DNA from 4 places in the Klebsiella planticola genome. Region 3 is predicted to be linked to each of the others. Evidence: predicted binding sites of a transcription regulator. Region 3 holds the regulator's gene; each other region holds the start of a gene.
The links. Region 3 encodes PurR, which represses purine synthesis genes. Its sites were predicted from a motif close to CANGCAAACGTTTGCNTG; they were not measured.
Positions count from the first base shown of each region.

Region 1: a site for PurR is predicted at 1,963-1,980, ahead of glyA (serine hydroxymethyltransferase). Genes of this name have one in related genera too.
Region 2: a site for PurR is predicted at 1,880-1,897, ahead of gcvT (glycine cleavage system aminomethyltransferase GcvT). Genes of this name have one in related genera too.
Region 4: a site for PurR is predicted at 1,964-1,981, ahead of carA (glutamine-hydrolyzing carbamoyl-phosphate synthase small subunit). Genes of this name have one in related genera too.

Region 1 covers NZ_CP026047.1:408,151-411,305, forward strand. Annotated here, with positions in the region: gene MC50_RS01860 (ROK family transcriptional regulator) at 1-29, shown strand, start outside; gene MC50_RS01865 (DoxX family protein) at 103-525, shown strand; gene glyA (serine hydroxymethyltransferase) at 594-1,847, opposite strand; gene hmpA (NO-inducible flavohemoprotein) at 2,171-3,155, shown strand, end outside.
Region 2 covers NZ_CP026047.1:838,330-841,484, reverse strand. Annotated here, with positions in the region: gene ubiH (2-octaprenyl-6-methoxyphenyl hydroxylase) at 1-351, shown strand, start outside; gene ubiI (FAD-dependent 2-octaprenylphenol hydroxylase) at 362-1,564, shown strand; gene gcvT (glycine cleavage system aminomethyltransferase GcvT) at 2,000-3,094, shown strand; gene gcvH (glycine cleavage system protein GcvH) at 3,119-3,155, shown strand, end outside.
Region 3 covers NZ_CP026047.1:4,801,469-4,804,623, reverse strand. Annotated here, with positions in the region: gene punR (DNA-binding transcriptional activator PunR) at 1-824, shown strand, start outside; gene purR (HTH-type transcriptional repressor PurR) at 843-1,868, opposite strand; gene cydH (cytochrome bd-I oxidase subunit CydH) at 2,164-2,253, shown strand; gene MC50_RS23165 (MFS transporter) at 2,417-3,155, shown strand, end outside.
Region 4 covers NZ_CP026047.1:2,532,991-2,536,145, reverse strand. Annotated here, with positions in the region: gene carB (carbamoyl-phosphate synthase large subunit) at 1-707, opposite strand, end outside; gene carA (glutamine-hydrolyzing carbamoyl-phosphate synthase small subunit) at 724-1,872, opposite strand; gene dapB (4-hydroxy-tetrahydrodipicolinate reductase) at 2,331-3,152, opposite strand.

The sequences.
Region 1 (3,155 bases), 1.1 Mb from region 3:
TAGAAGAGCAACTGCAGACACTACGTTGATCGCACAAGGTATGTGGCAGATCACAAAATTGTGTATTACGTTTAAATCACGCACCTTCACAACGGATTGATTATGAACACACTACGCTATTTCGACTTTGGCTCTTCCCGTTCCGTTCTGCTGCTGATCGCCCGTATTGCCGTCGTACTGCTGTTTATTATATTTGGCTATCCCAAACTGATGGGTTTTAGCGGTACGGTACAATATATGGCCTCCTCCGGCGCGCCGCTTCCGACGCTAGCGGCTATTATCGCGATTGTGATGGAGGTTCCGGCGGCGATCCTGATTGTCCTCGGTTTCTTCACCCGTCCGCTGGCGGTGATCTTTATTTTTTATACGCTCGGTACCGCCGTCATTGGCCATCATTACTGGGATATGACCGGCGATGCAGTACTCCCCAATATGATTAACTTCTACAAAAATATCAGTATAGCTGGAGCCTTCCTGCTTCTGGCCATCACTGGCCCAGGCGCAATCTCCCTCGACCGTCGTTAATCGCTGAACGCCGGACGTAAAAAAGGCCGCACTGGCGGCCTTTTTCTTTACGCTTGCGTCGTTAAACGTTACGCATAAACCGGGAAGCGTGCACAGATATCCAGCACTTTACCCTTCACGCGCTCAATGACCGCTTCGTCATTGATGTTGTCCAGCACATCGCACATCCAGCCGGCCAGCTCTTTCACTTCCGCTTCTTTAAAGCCGCGACGGGTTACCGCCGGAGAACCGATACGGATACCGGAGGTCACAAACGGGCTCTTCGGATCGTTTGGTACGCTGTTTTTATTGACGGTGATGTTAGCACGGCCCAGCGCAGCGTCAGCTTCTTTACCAGTCAGGTTTTTATCGACCAGATCCAGCAGGAACAGGTGGTTTTCAGTACCGCCAGAAACCACTTTGTAGCCGCGATTCAGGAACACTTCAACCATCGCTTTGGCGTTTTTCGCCACCTGCTGCTGGTAGACTTTGAACTCTGGCTCCATCGCTTCTTTCAGCGCAACCGCTTTACCCGCGATAACGTGCATCAGAGGGCCGCCCTGAGCGCTAGGGAATACGGCAGAATTCAGTTTTTTGTACAGCTCTTCGCTACCGCCTTTCGCCAGGATCAGGCCGCCGCGCGGACCCGCCAGGGTTTTGTGGGTAGTGGTCGTCACAACGTGAGCATGTGGCACCGGGTTCGGGTAAACGCCCGCCGCAATCAGGCCAGCAACGTGGGCCATATCGACGAACAGGTATGCGCCGATGCTGTCAGCGATTTCACGCATTTTTGCCCAGTCAACGATACCGGAGTAAGCAGAGAAACCACCGATGATCATTTTCGGCTTATGTTCCTGAGCCTGCTTCGCCATGTCTGCATAGTCGATTTTGCCGGACTCATCGATGCCGTAAGGAATGATGTTGTACAGTTTGCCTGAGAAGTTAACCGGGGAGCCGTGAGTCAGGTGACCGCCCTGCGCCAGGTTCATACCCAGAACGGTATCGCCCGGTTGCAGAAGAGCAGTATAGACCGCGAAGTTAGCCTGGGAGCCGGAGTGCGGCTGTACGTTAGCGTAGTCAGCGCCGAACAGCTCTTTTGCACGGTCAATCGCCAGTTGTTCAACGATATCTACATATTCGCAACCGCCGTAGTAGCGCTTGCCCGGATAACCTTCGGCATATTTATTGGTCAGCTGAGAACCCTGTGCCTGCATAACACGCGGACTGGTGTAGTTCTCGGAGGCGATCAGTTCGATGTGCTCTTCCTGACGTACTTTTTCCTGCTCCATAGCCTGCCACAGTTCGGCATCATAATCGGCAATGTTCATTTCACGCTTTAACATCCGCATCTCCTGCTCAGCTAACAATAGATTACAGCTCTAAAAGGGGGGCCTTTTTGGGCGACGGCCCACAGTATAACCGAATCGTTCTGTGATAACAGGTCTTGACAAAGGATTTTACGCAAACGATTGGCTCCCCATTACACAAGGCTTTGAGCAATAACGACTCAACGATTATCAACGGATTTCTTTTCAGGTTTGTGATGCGAATTCTTCATGTTGTTACCACTACGGGGAAAAGTGTTAAGGAACCATTTACAGTGCAGGGTTATTTTTATAAGATGTATATAAAATACATCATTTAAATAACACCGAAGGAAGCTGCTATGCTCGACGCCCAAACCATCGCAACGGTTAAAGCCACTATTCCCCTGCTCGTCGAAACAGGTCCTAAGCTGACCGCCCATTTTTACGATCGCATGTTTGCCCATAACCCGGAGCTCAAAGAGATCTTCAACATGAGCAACCAGCGTAACGGCGACCAGCGTGAAGCGTTGTTTAATGCCATTGCCGCTTACGCCAGCAATATCGACAACCTGCCAGCCCTGCTGCCTGCCGTTGAGAAAATCGCGCAGAAACACACCAGCTTCCAGATCAAACCAGAACAGTACAATATTGTCGGCGGCCATCTGCTGGCGACGCTCGACGAAATGTTCAGCCCGGGCGAGGAAGTGCTTGAGGCATGGGGTAAAGCCTACGGCGTGTTGGCCAATGTCTTTATTCAACGCGAATCTGAAATCTACCAGGGTAACGCCAGCAAAAACGGTGGTTGGGAAGGCACGCGCGCGTTTCGTATCGTGAAGAAAACCCCGCGTAGCGCCCTGATTACCAGCTTCGATCTGGCGCCGGTAGACGGTCAGCCGGTGGCGGATTATCAGCCGGGCCAGTATCTGGCGATTTGGCTGAAGCCGCAGGAGTTTGAATATCAGGAAATTCGTCAGTATTCGCTGACCCGCAAACCAGATGGCAAAGGCTACCGAATTGCGGTTAAACGCGAAAACGGCGGCCAGGTATCAAACTGGCTGCACAACGCATCGCAGGAAGGGGATATTGTGCATCTGGCTGCGCCGGCAGGTGACTTCTTCCTCGCCGTTGAGCCGAAAACGCCGGTTACGCTGATTTCCGGCGGCGTCGGACAGACACCGATGCTGGCCATGCTCGACACGCTGGCAAAAACGCAGCATGCGGCCCAGGTGAACTGGTTCCACGCGGCGGAAAATGGCGATGTCCATGCGTTTGCCGACGAGGTGGCAACGCTCGGCGCCAGCCTGGCGAAATTCACTTCCCATATCTGGTATCGCACGCCGACAG
Region 2 (3,155 bases), 1.5 Mb from region 3:
GTTTCCCATCGCCTGGTGCTGGTCGGTAATGCGGCGCAGACGCTGCATCCCATCGCCGGGCAGGGCTTTAATCTCGGTCTGCGGGATGTGATGAGCCTGGCGGAAACGCTGGCCCAGGCCGGCGCTAACGGACAGGATCCCGGCGATTACTCACTTCTTTGTCACTATCAGGCGCGGCGAGCGGATGATAAGGCCGCGACCATCGGCGTGACCGATGGGCTGGTGCATCTGTTCGCTAATCGTTGGGCGCCGCTGGTGGCGGGGCGTAACGTGGGTCTGATGGCGATGGAATTATTTACCCCGGCGCGCGACGCGCTGGCGCAGCGTACCCTCGGTTGGGTTCCTCGTTAAGGAGTTGAACGTGCAAAGTGTTGATGTTGCCATTGTTGGCGGTGGCATGGTGGGTCTGGCGGTCGCCTGCGGTTTGCAGGGGAGCGGGCTGCGGGTTGCGGTGCTGGAACAAGCCGAGCCGCAGCCGTTAAACGCCGATGCGCCGCCGGCGCTGCGGGTATCCGCCATTAACGCCGCCAGCGAAAAACTGCTTACCCGGCTGGATGTCTGGCCGGAGATTGTCGCCCGGCGCGCCAGCTGTTATCACGGTATGGAAGTGTGGGATAAGGACAGCTTTGGCCACATCAGCTTTGATGACCAGAGTATGGGCTTCAGCCACCTTGGCCATATTATTGAAAATGCGGTCGTTCATCATGCGCTGTGGCAAAAGGCGCAGCGTTGCGCCGACGTCACGCTGCTGGCCCCGGCGCAGCTGCAGCAGGTGGCGTGGGGAGAAAACGAAGCATTTCTCAGCTTGCAGGATGGCAAGATGCTGACCGCCAGGCTGGTGGTCGGCGCCGACGGTGCAAACTCCTGGTTGCGCAACAAAGCGGATATCCCGCTGACGTTCTGGGACTATCGCCATCATGCGCTGGTTGCCACCATTCGTACCGCAGAGCCGCATCAGGCGATTGCCCGTCAGGCGTTCCACGGCGACGGCATTCTGGCGTTTCTGCCGCTGAGCGATCCGCATCTGTGTTCGATCGTCTGGTCGCTGTCGCCGCAGGAAGCACAGCGGATGCAGCAGGTCGACGAAGCGGCGTTTAATCAGGCGCTGAATATTGCCTTCGATAACCGGCTTGGCCTGTGCCAGCTTGCCAGCGAGCGTCAGACTTTCCCGTTGACCGGTCGCTACGCGCGCCAGTTCGCCGCGCATCGCCTGGCGCTGGTGGGCGATGCCGCGCACACCATTCACCCGCTGGCCGGCCAGGGGGTGAATCTGGGCTTTATGGATGCAGCGGAACTGATCGATGAACTCCGTCGTCTGCATGCGCAGGGCAAAGATTTTGGTCAGTACCTGTATCTGCGTCGCTATGAACGTAGTCGCAAACACAGCGCTGCGATGATGCTGGCGGGGATGCAGGGCTTCCGCGAAATGTTCTCTGGCAGCCACCCGGCGAAGAAACTGCTGCGCGATATTGGCCTCAAACTGGCGGATACACTACCCGGCGTCAAACCGCAGTTGATTCGCCAGGCAATGGGCTTAAACGATCTTCCAGCCTGGTTACGTTAAGCGCGTCACACTTCTCTCTCCCGGCCCCGGCGCCGGGTTTTCTCCTCTCATTTGAAATAATCTAATCTCACCCATTTTTTCGCATTAGTTTTATTAATGTCTCTCTTTTTTTGAAACAGAAAACAGGCCCTTTTTTTCGCATAAAATACCATCATGCTCGGTATTATCAGTTCATGATGTTAATTTTATGTGGCATAAATCGCTTTTTTCCAGTCAATAACTCTGTAGTCTTTTTGGCGACTTTTAGTCATAAGCTAATGTGATGTCCTGATTTAGCTTATGGTTTAGCGCCGGGTTAGGTGGTAAGTTCAGGCAAAAGAGAACGTTTGCGTCGGCGTCCGGACATGGCGCCGACGGCGGATTTCGTGGGGCGAAATCGCCCTAATGACATCGCTCAACCCAGTAGCTGGTTCCGTTTTATTCGATGAGGAAAAGATGGCTCAACAGACTCCGTTGTATGAACAACACACGCTGTGCGGCGCTCGCATGGTGGACTTCCATGGCTGGATGATGCCGCTACATTACGGTTCCCAGATTGATGAGCACCACGCGGTGCGGGGCGACGCCGGTATGTTCGATGTTTCGCACATGACCATCGTCGATTTCCACGGCAGCCGCATTCGGGAGTTCCTGCGCTATCTGCTGGCTAACGATGTCGCGAAGCTGACGGTGCCGGGCAAAGCGCTATATACCGGCATGCTTACCGCGTCCGCCGGCGTCATCGATGACCTGATTGTCTATTTCCTTACCGAAGATTATTTCCGCCTCGTTGTTAACTCCGCCACCCGTGAAAAAGACCTCGCCTGGATTACCCAGCAGGCTGAACCCTATGGTCTTGAAATGACCGTTCGTGACGATCTTTCGCTGATTGCCGTACAGGGGCCGCAGGCGAAAGCGAAAGCGGCAACCCTGTTCACCGACGCACAGCGTCAGGCCTTAGAAGGGATGAAACCGTTCTTTGGCGTGCAGGCCGGCGATCTGTTTATTGCGACCACCGGTTATACCGGTGAAGCCGGTTACGAAATCGCCATGCCGAATGAGCAGGCTGCTGATTTCTGGCGTGGCCTGCTGGACGCTGGCGTGAAGCCGTGCGGTCTGGGCGCTCGCGATACCTTGCGTCTGGAAGCGGGGATGAACCTGTATGGCCAGGAGATGGATGAAAGCATCTCTCCGCTGGCGGCGAATATGGGCTGGACCATCGCCTGGGAACCCGCAGATCGCGCATTCATCGGCCGCGAAGCGCTGGAACTGCAGCGTGAAAAAGGTACCGAGCAGCTGGTGGGGCTGGTGATGACCGAGAAAGGCGTCCTGCGCGGCGGTCTGCCGGTGCGCTTTAGCGATGCAGACGGTAATCAGCAAGAAGGTATTATCACCAGCGGCACCTTCTCCCCGACGCTGGGCTACAGTATTGCGCTGGCGCGCGTACCGGCCGGTATCGGCGAGACGGCCATTGTGCAGATTCGCAACCGCGAAATGCCGGTAAAAGTGACTAAACCTGTTTTTGTACGCAACGGCAAAGCCGTGGTGTGATTCCCCTTTTTTGGAGATTAATTGATGAGCAACGTACCAGCAGAACTGAAATACAGTAAAG
Region 3 (3,155 bases):
CTTCGGCGGTCAGTTATACCGTACGTCAGCTGGAGGAGTGGCTGGCGGTACCGCTTTTTGAACGCCGCCATCGCGATGTCGAATTGACCCCCGCCGGGCTCTGGTTTTTACAGGAAGGACGATCTGTTATCAAAAAAATGCAGATCACCCGCCAACAGTGTCAGCAGATAGCCAACGGCTGGCGTGGTCAGCTGTCGATAGCCGTGGATGACATTGTTAAACCGGCCCGTATGCGCCAGATGATTGTTGATTTTTATCGTCACTTTCCCGATGTCGAGCTGATTGTTTTTCAGGAGGTCTTCAACGGTGTCTGGGACGCGCTGGCCGACGGACGCGTGGAGCTGGCTATCGGGGCAACCCGTTCGATTCCGGTGGGGGGACGCTACGCCTTTCGCGATATGGGGATGTTGAGCTGGCATTGCGTGGTGGCGAGCCATCATCCTCTGGCGCAGATGAGCGGGCCGCTCAGCGATGATGTGTTGCGCAACTGGCCGTCGCTGGTCAGGGAGGACACCTCCCGCTCGCTACCAAAACGCACGACCTGGCTACTGGACAACCAGAAAAGGGTGGTGGTGCCGGACTGGGAATCCTCGGCCACCTGCCTCTCGGCGGGATTGTGCGTAGGGATGGTACCGAGCCATTTTGCTCGCCCGTGGATTGACCGCGGTGAATGGACCGGGCTGGCGCTGGAAAACCCGTTCCCGGACGCCGCGTGCTGCCTGACCTGGCAGCAGAGCGACACGTCACCGGCGCTGTCGTGGCTACTGGATTATCTGGGGGACAGTGAAACGTTAAACCGGGAGTGGCTGCGGGCGCCGGAGTAACCGGCGCCGCACGGGCGATTAGCGACGGTAGTCGACGAACGGGCCGTCTACGACGGAGCGGCGCTCTACCAGCCGCGGGTGAACCTCGATCGACTGTGACTCTTCGCGCTTGTTGACGATACGATCCATCAGCATATTGAAGGCCGCTTCCCCCAGCGAATCTTTCGGCTGGTGGATGGTGGTCAGCGCCGGGCTGAAATAGCGGGCGTTACGCACGTTATCATACCCGATCAGCGAAATGTCCTGCGGCACGCGCAGCCCCATCTCATCCGCAGCGCAGATTGCGCCCATCGCCATGATGTCGCCGCCGCAGAAGACCGCCGTCGGGCGATGCTGCTGGCTGAGGATCTGCTGCATTGCGCGGTAGCCGGATTCAGGCTCGAAGTCTCCCTGCACAATCCAGCTTTCCGGAACGGCGATCTGCGCTTCTTCCATGGCTTTCATAAAGCCCGCCAGGCGCCCGGCGCCGGTGTTACGCTCCAGCGGACCCGGGATCACGCCGATTTCACGATGGCCGCGTTCCACCAGATAGCGACCGGCCATATAACCGCCCTCAAAGGCGTTATCGATGACCGAATCGGTAAAGTCGGCTTTGGATTCACCCCAGTCCATTACCACCATCGGAATATGGCGGTACTCTTCCAGCATGCTGAGCACCGATTCCGGATATTCAGAACACATAACCAGCAGGCCGTCGACGCGCTTTTGCGCCATCATCGACAGATAGGCCTGCTGCTTTTCGAGATCGTTCCACGCATTGCCCAGAATCAGGGTATAGCCTTTCTGGAAACAGCTCTTTTCTACGGCTTCAATAATCTCAGCGAAATAGGCCGCTTCGCTGCTGGTGGCCAGCAGGCCAATCGATTTGGTGTGATTAACCTTCAGGCTGCGAGCCACGGCACTGGGGGAATAGTGCAGCTCTTTGATCGCCGCCCACACGGCGTTGCGGGTTTCTTCCGCCACGAAACGGGTTTTGTTAATTACATGTGACACTGTTGTAGTGGAAACGTTTGCGCGCTTCGCTACATCTTTAATTGTTGCCATTACTTCTCACTCCAGACCTTGACCTGATCGTCTGATTATCGATACGTAAACGTTTGCCTATACACACCCTGAATACAATTTTCAACATTGCATCACGTCGGGAAAACGACACAGAACGACAGGAAGGGGTCAATGGCCGATACGCTTTCAAATTAGCGTGGGATTTTGTCCGATCTTGCGGCAAAGGGGAAGAGCAAAAATGTGCATCACCCTAAAACATGGAAGATTTTTGCGCTATATTGTGCAAAAATGAGCAAGCTCACTTTTCATGTGGGGATAACTGGGGGAAAAATTGATGGATACAGATTTAAAGTTTTCGCTGACGACAACGATTATTGTCCTGGGTCTGATCGTGGCCGCCGGCCTGACCGCGGTGCTGCACTGATTTATCCGGGGGAGAGGGCTCTTTCCCCCGACGTCCCGCCATTATTATCAATTTCGCAAAAATCTTTTGCCATTTCGTTTACTTTTGTTTTTTTGTGATTGATGTCATGCTTTTGACTTCTGATGAGATACCGTCGCCGATGACGGTCTGCTGGAGTCATTGAATGAAAATCAACTTTCCCTTGTTAGCGCTGGCGATAGGCGCGTTTGGTATTGGCACCACGGAGTTTTCCCCGATGGGGCTGCTGCCGGTGATTGCCAAAGGTGTCGACGTGTCAATTCCGGCGGCGGGAATGCTGATCAGCGCGTATGCGATCGGCGTGATGGTCGGTGCGCCGCTGATGACTTTGCTGCTCTCTCATCGCGCGCGCAGAAATGCGCTGATTTTTCTGATGGCGATCTTTACGCTGGGGAACATTCTCTCCTCAATGGCGCCGGATTACACCACGCTGCTGATTTCGCGCATTATCACCAGTCTTAACCACGGCGCTTTCTTCGGCCTCGGGTCGGTGGTGGCGGCGAGCGTGGTGCCGAAACACAAACAGGCCAGCGCGGTGGCGACCATGTTCATGGGCTTGACTATCGCTAATATTGGCGGCGTTCCGGCGGCGACATGGCTTGGCGAGACCATCGGCTGGCGGATGTCGTTCCTCGCGACGGCAGGTCTGGGGCTGGTGGCGATGGTCAGCCTGTGGTTTTCGTTGCCCAAAGGCAGCGCTGGCGAGCGTCCGAACGTAAAACAGGAGCTCTCGGTGCTGGTTCGTCCGCAGGTGCTCTCCGCATTGCTGACCACCGTGCTGGGGGCCGGCGCGATGTTTACCCTCTATACCTATATTTCACCGGTGCTGCACACCATTACGCACGCCTCACCGCTGTTCGTCACCGCCATGCTGGTGTTGATTG
Region 4 (3,155 bases), 2.3 Mb from region 3:
TTTTCGATCGAGCAGACGATGATGCAGTTATCGTTCTTATCACGCACCACTTCCATTTCGTACTCTTTCCAGCCGATCAGCGATTCATCAATCAGCAGTTCGTTGGTCGGAGAGAGGTCCAGCCCGCGGGCACAAATTTCTTCGAACTCTTCACGGTTGTAAGCGATACCGCCGCCGGTGCCGCCCATGGTGAAAGACGGACGGATGATGCATGGGTAGCCCACGTCTGCGGCCACCGCCAGCGCTTCTTCCATGGTGTGCGCAATGCCGGAACGCGCGGTATCCAGACCGATTTTCTTCATTGCCACATCGAAGCGACGGCGGTCTTCCGCTTTATCAATCGCGTCAGCGGTAGCGCCGATCATGGTGACGCCGAATTCGGCCAGCACGCCCTGACGTTCCAGCTCCAGCGCGCAGTTCAGCGCCGTCTGACCGCCCATGGTCGGCAGTACCGCATCCGGACGCTCTTTTTCGATAATTTTGCGCACGACTTCCCAGTGAATCGGCTCAATATAGGTCGCATCGGCCATTTCCGGGTCGGTCATGATGGTGGCCGGGTTGGAGTTCACCAGAATGACACGGTAACCTTCTTCGCGCAGGGCCTTACAGGCCTGAGCGCCAGAGTAGTCAAATTCGCAAGCCTGGCCGATAACGATCGGGCCAGCGCCAAGAATCAGGATGCTTTTTATGTCTGTACGTTTTGGCATGGCTCTTTTCTCCTGATTATTTCGCGGACTGGCGGTACTGCTCAATTAATGCAATAAAATGGTCGAACAACGGCGCGGCATCGTGCGGGCCTGGGCTCGCTTCCGGGTGGCCCTGGAAGCTAAACGCCGGTTTGTCAGTGCGGTGGATGCCCTGCAGCGTCCCGTCGAACAGCGACTTGTGGGTCACGCGCAGGTTAGCCGGCATGGAGGCTTCGTCGACCGCAAAACCGTGGTTCTGGGCGGTAATCATCACCACATTATTATCGATATCTTTAACCGGGTGGTTGCCGCCGTGGTGGCCGAACTTCATCTTAACGGTCTTCGCACCGCTCGCCAGCGCCAGCAGCTGATGGCCGAGGCAGATGCCGAATACCGGAATATCGGTCTCGAGGAATTTCTCAATCGCGGTAATGGCGTAATCGCACGGCGCCGGGTCGCCAGGGCCGTTGGACAGGAAGATACCGTCCGGATTCATCTTCAGCACCTCTTCGGCGGAGGTTTTCGCCGGCACCACCGTCAGGCGGCAGCCGCGGTCAACCAGCATGCGCAGAATGTTGCGTTTAGCGCCAAAATCGTAGGCCACAACGTGGAACGGCAGCTCGCTTTCCGCCTTCGCTTCCGGCAGGTCGCCCGCCAGCGTCCAGCTGCCTTGCGTCCAGCTGTAGGTTTCTGAAGTGGTGACTTCTTTCGCCAGGTCCATGCCGTTCAGGCCAGGGAACGCTTTGGCTTTTTCCAGCGCCAGCTGCGCATCCAGGTTATCACCCACGATGATGCAGCCGTTCTGTGCGCCTTTTTCACGCAGCAAACGCGTCAGCTTACGGGTATCGATATCGGCAATCGCCACGATGTTATGGCGCTTGAGGTAAGAAGAGAGGTCTTCGGTATTGCGGAAGTTGCTGGCAATCAGCGGCAGGTCGCGAATGACCAGACCCTGCGCATGTACCTGAGAAGATTCTTCATCGCTGTCGTTGGTGCCGACATTACCAATATGGGGATAAGTAAGAGTGACAATTTGGCGGGAATAGGAAGGATCAGTGAGGATTTCTTGATAACCGGTCATTGAAGTATTGAAAACGACTTCCCCAACCGCCGTGCCCGTTGCCCCGATGGCCCGACCGTGAAACTGGGTTCCGTCTTCCAGAACCAATAGCGCTGACTTAATCAAAACACCCTCCAGAGAATATTCACTCACTTTATTTGCATATTAATGCATGTGCATGACATGAATCAATGCAAATTTGCTTACCTATGGATTTCTGGCAAACGGCGGCATTCTGGAGAGATGTCGGGTAAAAGTCAACTTAAAGCCGATATTTTTTATCTCTTTTTACGTCACTGACCTCTCAGCACTGCGTTAGCAGGCAAAAAGATCAACAAACTATGCAGAGAAAACGCTTGCGGACCAGGAAGATTGCAAAACAGCGCGCGCAGGAACAAAAAAGTAGACCAGATGGTCAAAATTTACAATAACACAACAAAAAATGGAGGGATAATTTAATATTATAGCTATTTCATCAATTTTAATTGATGAAATGATGAAAAATAAAAAGGGCAATAAAATATTGCCCTTTGCAATCAATTACATATTGAATGCAATAACCACATCACTATGGGTAATAAAACTTATAAAGTATTGAGATCAAGCACATCACGCATGTCGAAAAGGCCTGATTTCTTATCTTTTAACCACAATGCAGAACGAACGGCACCATTAGCAAAAGTCATCCGGCTGGATGCCTTGTGGCTGATTTCAATACGCTCACCAATATCGGCAAACATGGCGGTATGCTCGCCGACGATATCTCCGGCGCGCACGGTGGCAAAGCCAATGGTCCCCGGGACGCGTTCGCCGGTATGGCCTTCACGGCTGTAGACCGCGCAATCCTTCAGATCTTTGTTCAGTGCGCCGGCAATCGCCTCGCCCATCGCCAGCGCGGTGCCTGACGGTGCGTCCACTTTGTGACGGTGGTGCGCTTCAATAATTTCGATATCGGTGTAGTCGCCCATCACCTTCGCCGCTTTTTCCAGCAGCTTTAACAGGACGTTGACGCCAACGCTGAAGTTGGCCGCGAAAACGATCGCAATCTCCTGCGCCGCATCGCGAATGGCCTGTTTCCCGGCCTCATCAAAACCGGTGGTACCAATCACCATCCCTTTGCCGTGTTCGCGACAGAAAGCAAGGTGGTTTAACGTCCCTTCCGGGCGGGTGAAATCGATTAGCACATCAAAATCATCTTTGACCGCCGCAAGACTGCTTTGCACCGTGACACCGGCTTTACCGGCACCGGCCAGCTCACCGGCATCGCTGCCAAGGAGGGAAGAACCTTCGCGCTCCAGCGCCGCGCCCAGCGCCACGCCGTCCATCTGCTGTACGGCCTGAATTAACTGGCGTCCCATCCGGCCGCCCGCGCCTGCGATGGCCACGCGGATTTGTGCATCATGCATAGC